DNA from 2 places in the Alcaligenes sp. WGS1538 genome. Region 1 is predicted to be linked to the other one. Evidence: riboswitches for the same ligand, from Rfam matches in the RefSeq annotation. Region 1 holds a riboswitch; the other holds the start of a gene.

Region 1 (10,618 bases):
AGGGCGGCCTGCGCGCCGTCCTGCTGCTGGGCACGCCGACTCAGCAGCGCCTGGCGCAGCTGGCCGGCGTGCAGGCCGTGGGGCTGGCCGGCGCCACCCGTTCACTGGAGCCGGCCCGCATGCGCGCGGTCCTGGAGCCCGCCGCCCGTTTCTTCGCCGCGCTGCAGCCGCAGGTGCTGCACTACAAGATCTGTTCCACCTTCGACAGCGGCCCGGAGGTCGGCAATATCGCCGTGGCCCTGGAGTGCCTGCGCCCCGCCGCCCGGGTTCCGGTGACGCCCATCCTGGGCGGACAACCAAGCCTGGGCCGCTACTGCGTTTTCGGGAATCTGTTCGCACGGGCGGGACAGGACGGCGAGGTGCACAGGCTGGATCGCCATCCCACCATGAACCGTCACCCCGTGACCCCCATGCAGGAAGCGGACCTGCTGCGGCACCTGCAGGCGCAAGGGCTGACGAACCTGATCGCCATGCCCTACACGGAATACGGCAGGCCGGACTGGACAAGCCGCGGGCAGGCGGCCGCCTGGCTGCAGGCCGCCGTCCGGCGGGGCCATCTGCATCCGGTGCTGGACATCAGCCGGGACGAGGACATCGCCCGCGCCGGCGCCCTGCTGTCCGAACTGAGCCATGCCGGCACCGTGTTGGCAACAGGCGCCAGCAGCGTCGCCCAGGCCTACCTGAGCCGGCAGAGCGACCTGAGACCCCTGCCAGTCACCCGGCTTGAGGCAACGGCCAAGCCGGCCCTGATCGTGGTGGGCAGCCAGTCCCCCGTCACCGCCATGCAGGTGGTCCGGTGTCGCCAAGCCGATGTGCTGGACCTGGACCCGCTGGAACTGCACCAGTCGCCCGCCTACGCGCAGGCACTCCAGGAGACGGTCTGCCGCATGCTGCGGCAAGGCCGCCACACCTTGCTGAAGACGCGTACGGCCGACGCCTCGTCACCCCTGCCGGTTGACCTTGTAGCCCAGGATACGGCACGGCTGGTGGGCGGCCTGGCGCGACGCCTGCGGCGCGAGGGCATGCTGTCGCGCCTGTGCATCGCCGGCGGCGACACGTCCAGCCTGAGCACGCAAGCGCTGGGCATCTGGGGCTTGAGCCATCTGGGCCAGGTCAGTCCCGGCGTGTCGCTATGCCAATGCCACAGCGACGACGAGTTGCACGGCCTGGAGCTGGTTCTCAAAGGCGGGCAGATGGGGCAGGAAGACTTCTTCGATCGGGTCATCCAGGGCGATCCTCCCGGCCTGGGCAGCTCATAGATAAAACCGGCTGTCGAAAGACAGCCGGTTTTCTGTCAAGCCAGCCACGCCTTCGGAAGCAGACCTGCGTCTATCCGGCGTTCGGCGCGGCGCGCAGGGTTTCCAAGTGGATGCTGGTTTCCGAATTGCTGATGCCCCTGATCAATCGTATCCGCTCAAGCGCATGGGCCAACTCCGGCAAGGTCGCCACCTGCAGCTCGACCAGCAGGTCCCAGCGTCCGTTAGTGGCATGCAGGGCCAGCACGCTGGGCTCTCCCAGCAAGGAGGCGGCAACGCGACGAGCATCGTTTCCTTCGATGGCCACGCCCATCCATGCACGCAAGCCGGAGGTTTCTGTTTCGGGACGCAAGCGCACGGTGTAGCCCACGATCACGCCGCGCTTCTCCAGCTTGTTCAGGCGGTTGGTCACGGTGCCCCGCGACACGCCCAGGCGGGCGGCCAATATGGCCACGCTTGCGCGCGCGTTGTGGCGCAACAGCGCAATCAATTGCTGGTCGATCTTGTCAAGACTATTCATTTTGCCAACCCAACCTGTCTTAATGACAATAATTATGCAATTTGGCAGCAGAATTTGCCATTTTGTTTGTCTCCCTTCCGTGGGATGCTATGCGCATGTACGGATGGAAACGAAGCCGCGCGCATGTTGTCCGTACTTTCATGAGGAGCCTCGTCCAGCAATGAGCGACCATCAATTTCCCGCCAGCCCAGCCCAACCCCTGACCCGAGTCACCCTGATCGGCGTGCCCACCGATGTAGGCGCAACCAGGCTAGGCGCGTCCCTGGGTCCAGACGCGCTGCGTGTCGCGCAGCTTGGGCCCGCCTTGAAACGCTTCGGCGTCGACGTTCGCGACCTAGGAAACCTGGCCGGCCCGCCCAATCCGCAGGGCGCGCGGGATCCGCAAGCGCAAGGCCTGCGCAACCTGGCCGAATGCATAGCCTGGAACCAGGCCGCGCACGACGCCGTGCATGCGCAGTTGATCGAAGGCCGCGTTCCCATCATGCTCGGCGGCGACCATACCCTGGCGACCGGTTCGATCAGCGCCGTGGCGCGCTATTGCCGCGCGGCAGGCAAGCGCCTGCGCATACTCTGGCTGGATGCGCACTCGGACTCCAATACGCCCGAAATTTCTCCCAGCGGGAACGCCCACGGCATGCCCGTGGCCAATCTGTATGGGCTGGGACCGGCGGCGCTCACCGGCATGTCCGGAGCAAAGCCCGCACTGCAACCTGGCGAGGTCTGCCAGATCGGCTTGCGCAGCGTCGATGAAGCCGAGAAACGCATGATCCAGCAGCTCGGCCTGGAGGTCTACGACATGCGCGCCATCGACGAGCTGGGCATGCGCGAGGTCATGCGCAGCGCTCTGGCGGGACTGGACGGGGAAGACGCCGACAAGGTGCACCTGCATCTGAGCTTCGACATCGATTTTCTCGATCCCGAGATCGCCCCCGGCACCGGCACCACCGTGCGGGGCGGACCCAACTACCGCGAAGCGCAGCTCTGCATGGAAATGATCGCGGACACGGGCAGGCTGGCCTCGCTCGACATCGTCGAACTCAACCCCGCGCTCGACATCCGCAACCAGACCGCCGAACTTGTCGTTGACCTGGTGGAAAGCCTGTTCGGCAAGAGCACGCTGGTACGCCCATGGAAGCGCGAGGAGCAAGCACGCGGGCGGGATTCGTCGCCAGCAACTTGATCCTCCGGCGTACTGGTCCGGCAGGCGGGGGTTCATTCCAAGGAGAGTCAAACCATGACGCGTTTCATCGATGTGTCCACCATGTCGCAACTGATCGAAACGATCGGCGTCGATACCTTCATCGCCGATCTGGCCGACAACATAGAAAGCGACTTCATCCGCTGGCCGGAATTCGACAAATCGGCCCGCGTCGCCAGTCATTCGGACATAGGCGTGATCGAATTGATGCCCGTCTCCGATACCCACCGTTATGCCTTCAAGTATGTCAACGGCCATCCCCGCAATACGGCGCGCGGCTTGCATACCGTCATGGCATTCGGCGTCCTGGCGGAGGTCGAGACCGGCTATCCGATACTGCTGTCCGAGCTCACCGTGGCCACCGCCCTGCGCACCGCCGCCACTTCGCTGATGGCGACGCGCGCGCTGGCGCGCCCCGACTCCCGTCGCATGGCGCTGATCGGCAACGGCGCACAAAGCGAATTCCAAGCGCTGGCCTTTCACAAGCACCTTGGCATTCGGGAAATCGCGGCCTACGACATCGACCCCGGCGCCACTGCCAAGCTGATGCGCAATCTGGCCGACTACACCGACCTGTCCATCCGGCGCGTCGAATCGATAGCAGAGGCGGTGCAAGGCTCCGACATCGTGACCACGATAACCGCCGACAAGACCCGCGCCACGATACTCACGCCTGACATGATCGAGCCGGGCATGCATATCAATGCCGTTGGCGGGGACTGCCCTGGAAAGACCGAACTGCACGCCGACGTCCTGCGGGCAGGCCGCGTGTTCGTCGAATACGAACCTCAGACGCGCATCGAAGGCGACGTGCAGCAGATGCCCGCCGACTTTGCGGTTGAACAACTCTGGCGGGTTCTGGCGGGAGAGACGCCGGGCCGCCGCAGCCGGAGCGAGGTGACGATCTTTGATTCGGTCGGCTTCGCCCTGGAAGACTATTCCACGCTGCGCTATATCAACGAACAAGCGGAAAAACGAAACTTCGGCGTCAAGATCGAACTGGTGCCCTGGGTCGATGACGACCCCAAGGATGTGTTTCGCCATACCCGTGGCCGCGCCTCCAGCGCGCGCATCCGCCGCGTCGCCTGAGTGAACGCATTGGGCGAATAAAGCAAAAAGCCGGCTGTCTTTCGACAACCGGCTTTTCGAGGAATTTGGTGCCCAGGAGAGGACTCGAACCTCCACACCTTGCGGCACATGGACCTGAACCATGCGCGTCTACCAATTCCGCCACCTGGGCTCTGACCGCTGCTTGTCAACTTTTCAAGAAAAGCGCCAATCAGCTAGGCAGAAAAGAACTATAACATGATTTTCAAAGAAAGCAAACTTTATTTTTCAGGAGTTCCAGTTTTTCACATACGGATACCAGCATGCCTTGCGCCTGCGCACAAACGCTTCTATGCTTATTCCCGTATCAAGAGTTGGGACCACCCATGCCAACCTGTGTACCCGCACAAGGTGGATACAGGATACGGCCTTTCGGCAATTCACGGGATCTGCACAGCAACCCGCCGCCGGCGGGTTTTTTTATTGGATGCGCCCGGCGCTTCCAACGGGTCTTTTAATCCAACTTGCTCACCCGGAAATCCTTCCAAGAGCTAAACAGGAGCGTTTCATGCCTGCACCGTTTTACTACCACCTGACGCTGGGACAGCGCCGCTACCGCATCCAGGCCCGTCCTGGCTGTTCCCGTCTGGCCATTCTCAAGGAACACCAGCCCGTCGTCCTGGGCGCCTACGAACCGCGCTGGCTTGGCTCGAGCTGCCGCGGCGGCTACTGGGCCACGTTCCGCGCCGAGATCGACAGCCTGTTGCTGCTGAACATGGACGCCATCGCCCGCCTGATCGACCGCCACCGCCTGTCCGATGTGGACACGGAACTGGACACAGACCTGGAGCCGGTCCTGAACCTGGACGGGCGACTGCGCGCCCTGCCCGACCAGGATCGCCAGGCAGCTTAATCGTGGTGCTCATGCACCGCGGCATCGCCCTGACGCCAATAGCTGCTGGCGCGGACCAGATTCTTGTCGTGTCCGCGCTCCTGCACCCAGTACTGGCGCAACGCCTTGGCTGCCGCTGATTCGGCGGCAATCCACACATAGCCCCGCCCTTGCAGGACCGGCGCGGCGCGTACGGCGTCCAGCAAGCCGGCCTGCCCGGCCAGCGACGGAACCCAGTTGACGGGCACATGCTCCGGCGCCTCCAGCGCGCCCAGCGTCAACAGATTGCGCGCCAGCACAAACACCTGCACCTTGGCCTGGGCCGGCAGTTCCTTGAGGCGGCGCGCCATGGCGGGCACTGCCGTTTCATCACCGATCAGCACATGCCAGTCAAAGGTCGTGGAGATCAGGAACGAACCACGCGGGCCGGCCACGCCCAGCTTGTCGCCGGTCTGTGCGGCGGCCGCCCACTGGCAGGCCGGGCCTTCCCCGTGCAGCACGAAGTCGATATCCAGTTCCTGCTCATGGGCACGCCAGGCGCGCGGCGTGTAGTCGCGCATAACGGGCTTGGGCTGGCCGGCCGGGAACACCACGCCGCGTTCGCCCAGCTGCGGCAGGCGCGGAACTTTCTGACCCGGATCGGGAAAAATCAACTTGACGTGGTCATCAAAGCCCGGCGAATGGAAGCCGACCAGATCGGAACCGCTGAGCGTGATGCGCACCAGATCCGGGCCCAGCATGCGGCGCGCGGTCACGGTCAACAGGCGCAGTTTCAAGGGGTGCGACACTTTTTGCGTGTCTTCATGGGGCTGCATCTTCACGACTCCTTAGGTAGATTCCGTATCTGCGCCACGGCCTGCTCCAGGATGGCGACGACTTCGCGCTGACGCTCAAAGCTGGCCGTGGACTGTTCAAACAAAGTGTTCTTCAAGGTATGGCGGATCTGCACGAACTCAGGCAGCCAGCCGGTCTGCTCCTGCGCGGCCTGGAGGTCGTCCGGGTCGCTCTGTTCGGCCAGCATCTGGCGCATCCACACCAGCTTGCGGGCGCGATAGGCCAGCGACTGCAGCAGGTAGTCGCACTTGTCCTGCTGTCCCTGCAGATAACGGCGGCCCTCTTCGGTCAGGCTGTACAGCTTGCGGCGGCCCTGTTCCTGCACATGCACCCACCCCTGTCCAGCGCAATAGGACAAGGCCGGATACACCGCTCCGGCGCTGGGGACGTAGCTGTTGTGGCTGAGCTGGGCAAAACGCCGGATCAATTGATAACCGTGCGTCTCCCCGTCCCGCAACATGGCCATGAGCATCAGCTGCATGGCCCTGGCCGTGTATTTCCGCCCCTGCCCGAAGTCGAGCAGCATGCGTTCGGCCTCCATCGGATTCAGTTCCATGCTTTCCCTCTTAAGTTATATCGTACGATATAACTGTAAACATAATGCAGCTCAAAATCAAACTTTTTTCTCAAAAAGAAAAAATATGGTCAGACTACGCTTGCCAAAAATGAAAATTCGAGTCTATAATTTAATTCTTGAGTCGAGATGCAGATCAAAACTCAATGCCCAGGTGGCGGAATTGGTAGACGCGCATGGTTCAGGTCCATGTGCCGCAAGGTGTGGAGGTTCGAGTCCTCTCCTGGGCACCAAATTCCTCAAAAAGCCGGTTGTCGAAAGACAGCCGGCTTTTTGCTTTGATCCGCCCAGCAAGCAAGGTGCTTGAGCACCTTGCGCGAGGACGAGAAAGGCCGGGCATGCAGGCCCGGCCGGGGTCGCGCCCGTGTGACCGAGTCCTCTCCTGGGCACCAAATTCCTCGAAAAGCCGGTTGTCGAAAGACAGCCGGCTTTTTGCTTTGTTCCGCCCAGCAAGCAAGGTGCTTGAGCACCTTGCGCGAGGACGAGAAAGGTCGGGCATGATCGTCGATATTTCTTCACGCACGCTGGACGCAGCTGGCGATACACTGCGGTTTTGGAGAGCCGCCCATGCACCTGACCCTGATCCCGAGCTTTGCCGCCATCATGTATGTATGGTGGACGCAGCACGCCCTGCCCGCCGTCGTGGCTTCGCATTTCGATATGCAGGGGCGGCCCGACGCTTTCCTGGAACGCTCCGTCTATGTGACCCTGATGATGATTCTGATGGCCGCGCTGCCCCTGGGCGCCGCCTTGCTGGGTGCGTTGTTTCAGAAATTGCCTGCGCAGGCCATCAATATCCCGCAGCGCGACTACTGGCTGAGCGAGGAACGCCGGCCCGAGAGCCTGCGCTATCTATCCGGCTGGCTGCAGTCCTTGTCGCTGCTGGTGGTGGCCCTGCTGGCTTTCGTGCATTGGCTGGTGCTGCGCGCCAACCAGCACGTACCGGCCCAACTGGAATCCACGTCCATGCTGATCGGCATGGGAGTGTTCCTGGCCGGCCTGGCGGCATGGCTGCTGGCCTTGTACCGCCGCTTCCGCCAGCCGGCTGAATGACTGCAGCCTAGTCCAAAGCCCGGTGGCGGCGTTGCCAGAATGGCTGGGCGGCATAGCGCTGCTCCGCACCGTACAGGGCATGCTGGGAATTCAGATGCCGCACCAGCCCCAGCAGATAATCTTTTTCGTAGCGGCGCGCCGGCTCGGCATCTCCTTTGAGCAGGGCCAGCGCCGCATCGGCCGCGTGCACGCCGCTCCACAGCGCCGTGGCCAATCCATTGGCGGCCAGGGGGTCCATGGCCGCCGCCGCGTCGCCGGCGCGCAGAATGCGGCCCTCGATGAAACGCGACACCAGGCAGGTCGCCGCCGCCGCCACGGCGGGAGCCTGACCATCCAAGGCTTTGTCCAATCCCAGGCTCTCCAACCGCACCCGCACCGCATCCGTGCAGGCCGCCAGACCAGCCCAGACCTGGCCGTCCCGGCTCAGGCCATCGGGCAGCAGATCGGAATCGGAAAACAGCGCCAGCATCATGCGCCGGCCCGGCATGGGCGACATATACCACCAGCCCAGTTCCACCGCTTCCACCAGGGTGGCCGCCAAGGTTTCGGCGCCTTCCGGCAGATCGAACACGCGCCAGGCGGCGACCAGCCGGTCCAGGCGGCGGCGATCGGCCAGCTCGCCGGCGGACAGGGCCGCCCTGCCGGTGCAATCGATCAGGGCCTGGCCTTCCAGCGCCGCCCCATCGTCCAGCATGGCGCGCACGCCGTCCGGCACGTGCTCCAGGCGCAGCACGCGAGCGGACCGCCACTCGAGATCGTCACCCTTCAGGCGTTCGGCCAAGACCTGCTCCAGGCGAGCCTTGTCCACCAGATAACCCTGCCCGTCTTCATCCTGCACGGTACGCAGGCCCGCTCCGCCCCAGGCGGAAAAACGGCCCTGGCCGGCCAGGGCCACGGACTCGTCCAGGCAATCAGCCCAGCCCAGCACATCCAGGAAGCGCGCACCGCGCTCGGACAAGGTCTCGCCCAGGGCGGCGGCCGGGCCGCCGCAAGCGACGAGCACGGGCCGGTGGCCCTGCATGCTCAGACGGCGCGCCGCCACCAGGCCGGCCAAGCCGGCGCCTACAACAATAATCATGAAAAAAATCCTCAGGTCCCGGTCTGCGACAGCGGCGGGACGATATCCATGGAACCGCGCTGCACTTCCACGTACAACTGCTCCGGAACTCCCGCCAGGTCCGCAGGCCCCGGCCTTTTTACCACGACCCCCATGCGAGTCCAAAGCTCGATCATGCGCCGCAGGCCGTCCGTATAGCCGGCCTCCACGTGCAAGCCGATGCCGGCCGCGCTGCGCGCCCAGGGCACCCGCGAATGGAAGAAACGCAGACGCTCCTCGGCGCTCAGCTCCTCGCGCATCAACTGCCGGTAGAAGGCTTCGGACAGCACGTCTTGACGGAACGACACTGTGTCTGTAGGCGCGGGCAGTTGTCCGAGCGCGGGCACGGCCCCGACATGCACATTCCCGCAGTCGCTCACTATGCCAGCAGGGAATGGGGCACATGGATGTTTTTGTCGATATGTTGAAAAATTAAGACAATTTTTTACAAAAAATCGGTCGACGTAAACAGGGCAAACAGCCCGCCCGCCACCAGATAAGGACCGAAGTGCAAGGCCTGCCCCGCCTGCATGCGTCCGGTCAGGCGCAGGACCAGCGCCGCCAGCAGGCCCAGCAGGGAGCCGGCCAGCACCACGGTGGGCAAAGCCGGCGCCCCCAGCCAGGCCCCCAGCGCCGCCAGCAGCTTGAAGTCGCCATAGCCCATGCCATGCCTGCCGGTGGACAGCAGGAAAGCCTGATTGATCGCCCAGAGCGCCGTGTAGCCCAGCGCCGCCCCCAGGACCGCCATGGGCAGCGCCGCAAAGGTGTCGCCCAGATTGGTCAGCAGGCCCAGCCACAGTAAGGGCAGGGTCAGGCGATCAGGCAGGTAGCCGGTCTCGGCATCGATCCAGGCCAGCAGCAGGCCGCCTATGATGAACAGGCAGGCCCCCAGCAGAGCCGGCGTCAGGCGCAGCCGCCATCCCGCCAGGACCAGCAAGACCAGGGCCGCCGCCTGGAACAGAAGCCGCCAGCGGCGATGGCGATCGCGCGACCGCCGCTCCAGTTCCGGCTCCAGCTCGACGGGCAACGCCCAGGCCAGGCTGCCGGCTGGCCGCGCCAGCAGCAGCGCCATGCCCACCGCCGCCACCGATCCCGCCCAGGCCCCGCCCCATTGCGTCCACATCATGATGATTCGTCCTTCCTCGAATTGCATTGCAGCCCCGGTGTCGGCCGCTCACGGGGATGCTAGCAGAGGCCGAGGGCATTTTGATGACCGGCGCGCCATTTTCAGCCTGCGCAGCGTGGGGGCGTTTCTTGCCGCCGGGCCGCCCCAAGGCAAGAATGGCCCCCTTGGGGAGCAGCAAGCAGGCGGAGCCTGCGCAGCGTGGGGGCGTTTCTTGCCGCCGGGCCGCCCCAAGGCAAGAATGGCCCCCTTGGGGGGCAGCAAGCGGGCGGAGCCTGCGCAGCATGGGGGCATTTCTTGCCGCCGGGCCGCCCCAAGGCAGGAATGGCCCCCTTGGAGGGCAGCAAGCAGGCCTTCGGCCTGCGCAGCGTGGGGGCATGTTTTGTTACCCGTATCACAGACAGGCACGCCCAAGGCTGGGCATAATGCGTCCAACAGCCTCACTCGCCAACGCAAGAACAAGGAAACGCCCAATGACCCACTCCGCGCCAGCCCGTCGTCATGCTCCCCGCCTGCGCATCCTGAGCCGCGCCCTGCTGGCCCTCTGGCTGGCGGCCGGCAGCGCCGCCGCCTGGGCCGATGAAATCCAGACCATCACGCTGTCCACCGCCGGCATGGCCGAGATCGAACGCAGCGTGCAGGCCGGCAGCGACGGCGCCGTGCAGATCCGCGTTCCCCTGAACCAGGTCGACGACGTGCTCAAGACGCTGATGGCCATCGACGGCAAGCACCGCATCGAATCGGTCACTCTTTCGGGCCTTGCGCCGCTCAAGGAGACCTTCGACAACCTGCCCTTCTCCGCCGAGGACCTGCGTTCGCCCGCCGCCCTGGCCCATGCGCTGCGCGGCGTGCAGGTGAAGGCCAGCTCCCAGGGGCGCAACGTCAGCGGCGCCGTGCTGGGCGTGCAGAGCTCGCCGCCCACGCGCGACAGGCCGGCGCAGACCCTATTGTCCGTGCTGGCCGGCAACGGCCAGATCCAGACGCTGGAGCTCGGCCCGGACGCAAACCTGGAGCTGCTGGACGGC
Region 2 (10,618 bases), 1.9 Mb from region 1:
TAGCGGTGCGCCCTCCCTCCCCGCCTCCCCTCCGCGCGGCCGCGCGTCGATGTTTTTCAGGCGCAACAAGCCCCCTCGCCCCGTCATGGCGATAAATTGGACTTGTCGAGTTGGAAAGACTTGCTGAATCAACCAAATGGATTCAGACAGTTTTATTTTCTTACCTTCTCAGAAACCAAACTTTTGATTTCCTGCGAAAGACTTTTGATTTCCCGAAAAACAACATCAAGAACAGTTAATTTTCTATTTTAAAAATTGATTCAAAGTTTAGTACGGTGCCGCCGCCGGTAGGTGGACGGGGAGAAGCCGCTGTACTGCCGGAAGGCCGTGGCGAAGTTCGCGGGATTGATGTAGCCCGACTCGGCCGCCACGCTGGTGACGGCCAGGTCTGTTTGACTTAGCAGGCTCATGGCATGGCGCATGCGCGTTGAGCGTACGAAATCGTGCACCGTCAAGCCGGTCGTCTGTTTGAATTCGTCATTCAAGCGCCGCTCGCTGGCGCCGAAGAGGGTCGCCAGGTATTCGGCGGACAGGGGCTCGGACAGGTTGTCGCGGATGTACTGCTGGACGGCTTCAACCATGAGGTTGCGGGGCAGATCTTCTTCGCGGCGAATGATATTGTCAGATTCCTGACCACGTTCTTTTTCACGGTCGGCCTCACGCAGATTCAAATGCAGCCTGAGCCGCTCCACCACCAGCTTTTCGTCAGTCTTATTGAAAATGAAATCGCGCGCACCGCTGCGCAAGGCCTGGAGCTGGCTTTCCGCGCAGGCGACAGAGGACAGGAACAGCACGGGAATGGCCGCGGTCAAAGGATTGGCGCGCAGCATGCGCATGAACATGTCGCCGCGCAGACTAGGCAGTTCGTATTCGCTCAAGACGATATCGGGTCGCAGGGACTGGCAACGCGCCAGGCCCTGCTGGGCGTTCAGCGCAAAACTGATGCGGGAGAAGCAGGACCTCAGCAGGGCCGTCAGTTCGGAGACCCCTGCCGGCTCGGGGGCTATGACCAGGATGTGGGCATCAGACGTGGCATACATGACAATCAACCAGAAAGGGCGAGCGCAACGCTCTTGTTCTTAGCTGATTAGCATTCTAATTACTAAAAAAATGTTTCCATTACTATTTACTTAATTTGACTTTTCCCCATTTCAATAAATTTCAATAAAAAATTACATTGTTTCGTTGCGTTACTCATAACACATCGAATTCAAAATCAAATGCAATGAAATAATTCTACAATCCATTAATTCGTTCTTATTTTTTCACAAATATTGCTGAAGTGTAAATAAAAGATACTGAAAAGCACAAATATCCGGCAATAAAAAACCCCGCCTAAGCGGGGTTGCCATTTGTGGCGCCGGCGTCACTGGTCATGAATGCAAGCGTACCCGGCTTGCGCCAGCACCTCCAGGGGCCCCATCTCGCGCACGATGTCGATCTGTTCGGGGGTGCGCACATAAATGCAGCCCGCGTAGGACAACGCATTGATGGAAATACCTTCCACCAGTTCCATGGAGCGCGGCACGACCAGCATCCAGCCGCAGCCGGCCAGCACATTGTGCGCGGGCAGCAGGCCGTCCTGGTCGGGCTTCAGGTCCAGCAGGGAGCAGGCCTGCCTGTGGGCCTGCAACAAGCTGTCGGCCAGCAAGGCTTCGTCGTCGGTATCGGCCAAGCGGATGAAGCAATGCGCAAACGGCAAGGCCGCATGGCGGTGGCTGGTGCCGGGCGCGGCGTCGGCCGGCAGGCCGTCCAGGTACAAGGCCAGAGTCCCGTTGCCCGGCGCCGCCGGCACCCATTGCGTATGCTTATGACGCTGGCTGGCGCCGGCAGGCCCGCCGCCGTTGTAAAAGCCCAGGCCGCCGCAGGCCGCCAGGAAATGCGCCAGCACGCGCAGATCCGTGTCGCGCAAAGGGCTTAGCTGCTCGGAAAACACCTTGTCCGCCAGCACCAGATGCAGCTCGCACACCGCGAACTTGTTCAGCACGATGTTGTGCGTGGCACTGGCGTCATCCACGGTCAGCGCGGGATCCGGAGGCAGGAAAGGATTGAAGTTGGGGTCGCGCGGGCCGCCGGGAATGGACACCTTGGCGGCGTCCTTGGCCGCCAGCGTGGACACCCAGCGCACATGAAAGGGCAAGCCCTGTTCAACGATCAGTTCCTCCTGGGCCTGCACGGGCAGCAGGTCGCCGCTGGCCAACGCCGACTGGCTCAAGCGTTTCAGACGCTGCAACAACTCCTCGTTCATGACTCCTCCTTGCGTGTTCAAGTTGTATAGTGACCCTTATTGTAGGCAAGTCGAGGCCCGAAACCTCCGCTGCCTCTTCATCCGGTTTTTTCACTTCTTTTTATACTCAGGAGAACTTTATGTCCGGCATCCGCCGCATCGCCAGCCCGCTGCCATTGCCCTTTTCCCGCGCCACCATCGCCGGCGGCTTCCTGTTCCTGTCCGGCCAGATTCCCTATGACGCACAAGGACAGGTCGTGCGCGGCTCCATCCAGGACCAGACCCATGCCGTGTTCGATCGCCTGATCGAAGGCCTGGCGCTGGCCGACGCCACCCTGGCCGACGTGGTCAAGGCCACGGTGTGGCTGTCGGACATGACGCTGTTCGAAGACTTCAACAAAGTCTATGCCGAACGCTTCGGCGACACGCTGCCCACCCGCTCGCTAGTGCAGGCCAAGCTCGCCAAGAACGTGGACGTGGAAATCGAAGTCCAGGCCTGGATCGGCGATCGCGCCTGATCCATTCGCCTTCGGACAAGACACAGAAAATAACGCATGAGCTCCAGGGCTATGGCACACTGGACCTTCCATTCATAGCCAGGACACTCAAGGAGAATTCCATGCGTTTCTTTGCCTTGACCCGCGGCGGCCTGCTGGCCGCCGCCCTGCTGGGCGCAGGCCTGACCGGCGCCCAGGCAGCGGACGCAGCCGCTTCCAATTCCCAGGCCTCGGCCATCAAACGCTATGCCAGCGATTCGCCCATGCCCTTCTCGCGCGCCGTACAGGCCGGGGGCTTTCTGTTCCTGTCGGGTCAGATCCCCATCAACGACAAGGGCGAGATCGTGCGCGGCAGCATCCAGGACCAGACCAACGCCGCCCTGGACCGCATCGAAGAAACCCTGGCGCTGGCCGGCGCGGACCTGAGCAATGTGGTCAAGGCCAATGTCTGGCTTTCCGACATGGCCTTGTTCGACGAATTCAACAAGACCTACAAGGAGCGCCTGGGCAGCAATTTCCCCACCCGCTCGCTGGTGCAGTCCAAGCTGGCCGCCGGCGTGGACGTCGAAATCGAATTCCAGGCCTGGATAGGCGACAAGGCGCCGCCCGCCCAGAAATAACGCCACTATAGGCATACGGATATGAGCGACCGCGACCCTGCCCACGCAGCTTGTATGGCACACTAGGCGCTCATTCAAGAATGAAGCATCCCGCGCCAGGCTCTCGAGCCTGGCGTTTTCATGCCTTTTCGGAATTTCCATGATCTACGCGATTACCGCTCTGTTCGTCTTTCAACTGCTTGGCGAGATCCTGGTGCAGGCGCTCTCCCTGCCCCTGCCCGGCCCTCTGGCCGGCATGCTGCTCCTGGCCGTGGCCTTTTTCCTGCGCGGCGGCGTGCCCGCCGCCATGGAACAGACCGCCGGCTCCATGCTGCAGCACCTGATGCTGCTGTTCATTCCCGCCGTCACCGGCGTCATGATGTACTTTGATCACGTGGCCAAGGAATGGCAGCCCTTCCTGATCGCCACGCTGGGCGGCACGCTCATCACCCTGGTGGTGACCGCCGTGGTGCTCAACCGCCTGCTGAAGAATCATAAGGAAGACCAGAAATGAAAGACGGCCTTTTCCAGATCTGGGTCTTCCTGTCCAGTTCGCCCCTGCTGTGGCTGGCGCTGACGTTCTCCGTCTATGCCGGCTCGGTCTGGGTGTACCGCCAATGCGGCAGCACGCCCTTTCTGCTGCCCATCCTGACTTCCGTGGTGGTGATCGTCAGCCTGCTGCTGCTGACCGGCACGCCCTACCCCGTCTATTTCGAAGGCGCCAAGTTCATCCACTTCCTGATCGGCCCGGCCACCGTGGCCCTGGCCGTGCCGCTCTACAGCCAGCTGCGGCAATTGCGCAGGATATGGAAGCCCGTCTGCATCGCGCTGCTGATCGGCTCGGTGACCGCCATCGTCAGCACGGTGCTGATCGCGTGGGCGCTGGGCGCGTCCCTGGAAACCGTGATCTCGCTGGCGCCGCGCTCGGCCACCATGCCCATCGCCATGGCGCTGGCCGACCATTTCGGCGGCCAGGCCTCGCTGGCGGCGGTGGCCGTGGCCATGACCGGCATCGTGGGCACCATCGTCGCCCCGCCGCTGCTCAATCTGCTGCGCATCGACCGTCCCGAGGCGCGCGGCTTCGCCGTGGGCGTGACCGCCCATGCCATCGGCACGGCCCGCGCCCTGCAGGTGCATGAAACCATCGGCGCCTTCTCGGCCCTGGGCATGAGCCTGAACGGCATCCTGACCGCCGTCCTGATGCCCTTGCTGCCCTTTCTGCTGCGCTGGCTGGGGCTGGTGTAGCCGCCCCATCCGTCAGATCCGCGACGCAGTCAGCGCCACTCGTCGCGGTACACGAAGCGCGGCATCTGCCAGTTCAGGCGCAGGGCCAGCATGCGGAAGCCCAGCCCGATGGACATGGGCGCCAGCAGGGCCACGTAGGGATTCAGGTCCAGGTGCATGGCGCCCAGGTACAGGGCGCCGGTCAGCATGGACACGCTGGCGTACATTTCCTTGCGCAGCAGCAAGGGAATGTCGTTGCACAGGATGTCGCGCAACACGCCGCCGGCGCAGCCGGTGATCATGCCGCTGAGCAGCACCACGGTGATGGGCAGGTTCATCTCCAGGGCGATCTGGCAGCCGATCACCGTGAACACCACCAGGCCCATGGCGTCCAGCAGCAGGAACAGGCTGTGCAGGCGGCGCATGACGGGCGCGATCAGCGCCGTCAGCAGGGCCGCGCCGGCCGTGATCCACAAGTATTCCGGGTGCTTCACCCAGGTCAGCGGGTAATGTCCGAGCAGGACGTCGCGCACCGAACCGCCGCCCAGGGCGGTCACGCAGGCGATGGTGCACACGCCCACCCAGTCCATGTCGCGGCGGCCGGCGGCCAGCGCGGCGGTCATGGCCTCGGCCGTGATGGCAATGATGTAGAGCACAAGTAAAAGCATGGCGGTCAGGCATCCAACTGGTTGATAAGGCGCCGGTAGCCGCGCAACATCAGCAGCCCCGGCAGAGCGATCAGCACGGTGCAGATGAAAAAGACCGGCCAGCCCAGGGACTGGACCAGCACAGGCGTCAACGGCCCGGCCAGGTAGGTGCGCCCCACCGCCGACAAGGCCGACAGCAAGGCGAACTGGGTGGCCGAATAGCCCCGGTTGCACAAGGCCATGAGCAGCGCCACGAAAGCCGCCGTGCCCAGGCCGCCGCACAGATTCTCCAGGGCCACCACCACGCTCATCAGCACCATGGAGGGACTGCTCTGGACGGCGATGAACCAATAGCCCAGGTTGGAGACCGCCTGCAGCAGCCCGAACACCATCAGGGCCCGGTACAGTCCGAGCCGCGCCATGACGGCCCCGCCCAGCAGGGCGCCCACCACCGTGGCGGCCAGGCCGAACACCTTGTTGATGGTGCCCACTTCCGACAGCGAAAAGCCGGCGGCGCGGATGAGAAAGGTGGTGGACAAGGCCCCGGCGAACGCGTCGCCCAGCTTGTAGAGCACGATCAGCAGCAGTATGCCCCAGGCGCCGGGCCGCGAAAAGAACTCGGCCAGCGGGGCGGCGACCGCTTCGGACAGGCTGCGCGGGGCGCGGCTGTCCAGCTCCGGCTCGGGCGAAATCAGGGTGACCAGCGCGCACAGGGCCATGAACAGGCCCATGAGCAGATAGGTGTTGGACCAGCCCAGCCAGCGGTCGGCCAGGATCAGGGCCAGGCCGCCGGAGGCGATCATGGCCAGCCGGTAGCCCATGACCTTGACGGCGGCCCCGGCGGCGCGCTCCGGCGCGCGCAGCACATCCGTGCTGTAGGCATCGAAGGCGATGTCCTGCGTGGCCGAAAGAAAAGCCACCCACACGGCCAGCAGGGCCAGGGCGGTCAAATGCGTGCCCGGAGAGAACAGGCCCATGGCGGCGATCGAGGCCGCCAGCAGAAGCTGCGTCAGCAGGATCCAGCCGCGGCGCCGGCCCAGGAAAGGCGGCGCGTAGCGGTCCACCAGGGGCGCCCAGAGAAACTTCAGCGTGTAGGCCGAGCCGACCAGCGTCAGAAAGCCGATTTCAGTCAGCGAAACATTCTCGACGGTCGCCCAGGCCTGCAGAGTGCCGGACACCAGCGCCAGGGGCAGGCCGCTGGCGAACCCCAGAATCAGCAGAGGCAGGACTCGGGGACTGGCGTAGACATGGGACACGGACAGCCTCAGCGCTGGGAAGAGAGAAAATGAGGGGATTCGAAGCGATACACCGCCAGGGTGCTGCGCCAGCCGGGCAGCACGCGCACCTCGGCGCGGTCATTGAAGGCCGCGCGGTGCGTGATGCGCAGCCCCAGTGAACTGGCCAGGTCCTGGAAGTCCTTCATGGTGCACAGGTGGATGTTGGGCGTGTCGTACCACTGGTAGGGCATCTCGCCGGTGACCGGCATGCGCCCGCGCAGGATGGCCCAGCCATGCGGCCAGTAGCCGAAATTCGGAAAGGACACGATGCCGTAGCGGGCGACGCGCGCCATCTCGCGCAGGATGTGCTCGGTATGGTGCATGGACTGCAGCGTCTTGGACAGCACCACGGTGTCGAACTGCAGGTCGCTGAACAGCGCCAGCCCTTCCTCCAGGTTCTGCTGGATGACGGGCACGCCGCGCCGCACGGAAGCGATCACGGACTCGTCGTCCAGCTCCACCCCGGTGCCCGCGACCTGGCGCGTATCGCGCAGGTGGGCCAGCAGGGCGCCGTCGCTGCAGCCCAGGTCCAGCACCTGCGAGCCGGGTTCGATCCACTGGGCGATGCGCAGCAGGTCCTGGCGCAGCGCAGGCTTGTTTTCCGAAATGACAGCAGACATCAGGCCAGCACTCCCGTGGTACGTTGACGCGCCGGCAGGCCCAGCGATGACGCGATCTGATCATAATACCCCTGCACGATGGCGTGATAGCGGGCGTCCTCCAGCAGGAAGGCGTCATGCCCGTGCGGCGCATCGATTTCGGCGTAGGTGACCTGGCGGCGGTTCTTGAGCAGCGCCTGCACGATCTCGCGCGAGCGCTCGGGCGAGAACCGCCAGTCCGTGCTGAAGGACACCACCAGGAACTTGGCCCGGACCTGTTCCAGCGCCTTGGCAAGGTCGCCCTGGTGATGGCGCGAGGGGTCGAAATAATCCAGGGCCCGCGTGATGATCAGGTAGGTGTTGGCATCGAAGTAGCGCGAGAATTTTTCTCCCTGGTAGCGCAGGTAGGATTCGACCTCGAACTCCACGCCATAGTTGTAGTGGAACTCGCCGCCTTCGGCGGGCGCGCGCTGGGTGCGGCCGAATTTCTCGGCCATCACGGTGTCGGACAGGTAGGTGATGTGTCCCACCATGCGCGCCACGGCCAGGCCGGCCTTGGGCACCACGCCATGCTCGTAGTAGTTGCCGCCATGGAACTGGGGGTCGGACAGAATGGCGCTGCGCGCCACTTCGTTGAAGGCGATGTTCTGGGCCGACAGACGCGGCGTGCTGGCGATGACTACGCAATTTTCGACGCGCTCGGGGCAGCTGATGGCCCAGCTGAGCGCCTGCATGCCGCCCAGCGAGCCGCCCATGACGGCGGCGAACTTGCGGATGCCGAAATAGTCGGCCAGGCGCGCCTGGGCGCGCACCCAGTCCTCCACGGTCAGCACGGGGAAGTCCGCGCCCCAGGGCTTGCCTGTGGCCGGATTGATGCTGGACGGGCCCGTCGAGCCGAAGCAGGACCCGATGTTGTTCACGCCGATGACAAAGAAACGGTCCGTGTCCACGGCCTTGCCGGGGCCGACCATATTGTCCCACCAGCCGCGGTTCTTCGGATCGTCCTCGTAGTAGCCGGCGACGTGGTGCGAGGCGTTCAGGGCGTGGCAGACCAGGACCGCATTGCTGCGTTCGTCATTCAGGCGCCCATAGGTTTCCACGGCCAGTTCATAGCCGGGCAGCACCTGTCCGCTGCTCAGGCGCAGGGGTTCGTCAAAGGCGATGAGTTCGGGTTGCACGGGGCCCACGGAGCCTTCGGGGATCAGACCGCAGGATGGGCGAGACGCGCCGTTGTCGGCGCAAGGGACGGATTCAGTGGCCATCAGGACCTCTTTAGCTGGATTTATGGAGCGCCCGCAAGCGGATCAGGCAAATCGGCGCAAAACGTATAGCGGGAAAGTTTAGCACTGCGCCCGCCCGGCGTCCAAATCCAAGGAAAAGGTATCGCCAAAAATGACCTACGGTACCCGCAGAAAATCCTCAGTGCTTTGATTCAAATCATTATTTTCAGGCTTATCAGTATGCCGGCCGCGGTAGAAATTAGTTACATTGCCCCGATGTCCACCACGACCGCAAAAGGAATAGCTTTACCGTGACGCACTTAACTTCACGCGAGCAGTCCTGCCTGAACTGGGCTGCCCATGGCAAGACCAGCTGGGAAATCAGCATCATCCTGGGCATCACTGAACGCACCATCAACTTCCACTTCCAGAACGCCTACGCCAAGCTGGGCGTCTACAGCCGCCAGGCGGCCATCACCCTGGCGCTGCAGCAGCGCCTGATCAGCGGCGATCCGACGAGCGAGCCAAGCCGTCAAAAAAGACCTTCGCCTGCTCGGCGTCCGGCGCCTTCCCGGAATCCGTCATGACAAAGCCCTCCACCAGCCAGCCGGGCTCCACGCGCACCATGCCCTGCATGCGCAGGACCGTGCCGCCCACGTCGCGTCCCATGGAAAAGATTTCACCAGGCGCGGGCAGGGCCGGCGGCGCCTGGCCGGGCGCCTGCCCGGCGGGCACGAACTTCTGGCGCAGCGAATCCTGGACGGCCTGATAGAGCCGCATCCGGGCCGCCTCGTCCTGCTGCAGCTCCGGCGGCAGCAGCGCATGGCCCACGGTGTAGATCTGGCCGCCGGCGGCGGCCGTGGTCAGGTAGAAATCCAGCCTGTGGCGTTCGAAATCCAGCGGGCGGTGGCTGGTGACGGGCTTGCCCGGCAGCATGGCCGGCAGGTCCGTATGCTCGAGCCGGACCTGGCGCCAGTTGAACTCCGGACTGCAGGCGGTCAAGGCCAGGGCGGCCGCCATCGCGGCCAGGGTGCGCCAGATAAGTCTCATGATATTTCCGTATCCTGTCTCGTGCTTTTGCCGCGGCGGCGCAGCGCCGGCTTTATACTCGCCTTCCAAAGAACCAGTTCCAAGCCCGCCGATCTCATGCAACTTAACAAAGCGGACGGGCTCGGACTACTATTTATAATCGGGCAGATGCCCATTGAACAGCCCCGGACCACGCGCCCGATCCTGAAAGTGGGAAACACCGACATGACGACCAGCCACCACCGCCAGCTTGCCCTGCAACAGAATCCCGACATCCTGCGAGGCATTTTGCGCGGTATCGAAAAAGAAGGCCTGCGCGTGGACGCGCAAGGCCGGCTGGCCCGCACGCCCCACCCGCAGGCCGTGGGCTCGGCCCTGACCAATGAACGCATCACCACGGATTACGCGGAAAGCCTGCTGGAGCTGATCACCCGGCCGCATACGCGGGTCGAGGACCTGCTGCAGGAGCTGCGCGACATCCACACCTTCGTGGCCGGCAAGCTGGACCAGGAAATGATCTGGAACCAGTCCATGCCCGCGACCCTGCCGGACGAAAAGGACATTGCGATCGCCTGGTACGGCACGTCCAACACCGGCATGCTCAAGCATGTCTACCGGCGCGGCCTGGCCGAGCGCTACGGCAAGACCATGCAGTGCATTGCCGGCGTGCACTACAACTTCTCGCTGCCCGACGCCATCTGGCCGCTGCTGGGCGCGCCGGGCGAGAGCCTGCAGGACCAGCGCTCCAACGGCTACCTGGCCCTGATCCGCAACTTCACGCGGCACTCCTGGCTGCTGATGTACCTGTTCGGCGCCTCCCCCGCCCTGGCCTCCAGCTTTCTGCACGGCCGGCCCAGCACCCTGGACCATGTGGACGCCGACACCCTGACCATGCCCTGGGCGACCAGCCTGCGCATGAGCGATCTGGGCTACCACAACAAGGAAGCCCAGGCCGAGCTGCAGCTTTGCTACAACGACCTGGACACCTTCGTGATGCGCATGTATCACGCCGCCGTCACGCCCTGGCCCGACTACGAGAAGATCGGCACGCATCGCGACGGCGAATGGATACAGCTGAACACCCACATCCTGCAGATCGAGAACGAGTATTACTCCAGCATCCGCCCAAAACGCACCACGGCCCGTTGCGAGCGGCCCGCCACGGCGCTGGCCCAGCGCGGGGTGGAATACATCGAAGTGCGCTGCATGGACATAGACCCCGAATCGCCCGTGGGCATCTCCGAGCAGACCTGTCGCTTCCTGGACACCTTCCTGCTGTACTGCGCCGCCGAGGACAGT

The links. Region 1 has a riboswitch for S-adenosylmethionine ahead of ACF3ND_RS10670 (hypothetical protein). Riboswitches for the same ligand answer to the same signal wherever they lie in the genome.
Region 2: another riboswitch for S-adenosylmethionine. It lies ahead of ACF3ND_RS01800 (homoserine O-acetyltransferase); the one in region 1 lies ahead of ACF3ND_RS10670 (hypothetical protein).

The regions. Positions count from the first base shown of each region.
Region 1 is NZ_CP171109.1:2,284,991-2,295,608, forward strand. Features, by position in the region: gene ACF3ND_RS10645 (four-carbon acid sugar kinase family protein) at 1-1,259, shown strand, start outside; gene ACF3ND_RS10650 (Lrp/AsnC family transcriptional regulator) at 1,330-1,776, opposite strand; gene rocF (arginase) at 1,937-2,956, shown strand; gene ACF3ND_RS10660 (ornithine cyclodeaminase) at 3,011-4,063, shown strand; tRNA gene ACF3ND_RS10665 (tRNA-Leu) at 4,130-4,214, opposite strand; SAM-I-IV-variant riboswitch at 4,381-4,474, shown strand; gene ACF3ND_RS10670 (hypothetical protein) at 4,590-4,934, shown strand; gene ACF3ND_RS10675 (siderophore-interacting protein) at 4,931-5,728, opposite strand; gene ACF3ND_RS10680 (PadR family transcriptional regulator) at 5,731-6,303, opposite strand; tRNA gene ACF3ND_RS10685 (tRNA-Leu) at 6,470-6,554, shown strand; gene ACF3ND_RS10690 (hypothetical protein) at 6,889-7,374, shown strand; gene ACF3ND_RS10695 (NAD(P)/FAD-dependent oxidoreductase) at 7,382-8,452, opposite strand; gene ACF3ND_RS10700 (hypothetical protein) at 8,464-8,778, opposite strand; gene ACF3ND_RS10705 (prepilin peptidase) at 8,916-9,596, opposite strand; gene ACF3ND_RS10710 (DUF4139 domain-containing protein) at 10,067-10,618, shown strand, end outside.
Region 2 is NZ_CP171109.1:401,086-411,703, reverse strand. Features, by position in the region: gene ACF3ND_RS01845 (helix-turn-helix domain-containing protein) at 261-1,040, opposite strand; gene ACF3ND_RS01840 (phosphorylase) at 1,367-2,248, opposite strand; gene ACF3ND_RS01835 (RidA family protein) at 2,368-2,745, shown strand; gene ACF3ND_RS01830 (RidA family protein) at 2,988-3,344, shown strand; gene ACF3ND_RS01825 (CidA/LrgA family protein) at 3,484-3,837, shown strand; gene ACF3ND_RS01820 (LrgB family protein) at 3,834-4,568, shown strand; gene ACF3ND_RS01815 (trimeric intracellular cation channel family protein) at 4,598-5,215, opposite strand; gene ACF3ND_RS01810 (muropeptide transporter) at 5,221-6,450, opposite strand; gene metW (methionine biosynthesis protein MetW) at 6,459-7,091, opposite strand; gene ACF3ND_RS01800 (homoserine O-acetyltransferase) at 7,091-8,332, opposite strand; SAM riboswitch at 8,322-8,400, opposite strand; gene ACF3ND_RS01795 (response regulator transcription factor) at 8,602-8,877, shown strand; gene ACF3ND_RS01790 (hypothetical protein) at 8,792-9,340, opposite strand; gene gshA (glutamate--cysteine ligase) at 9,545-10,618, shown strand, end outside.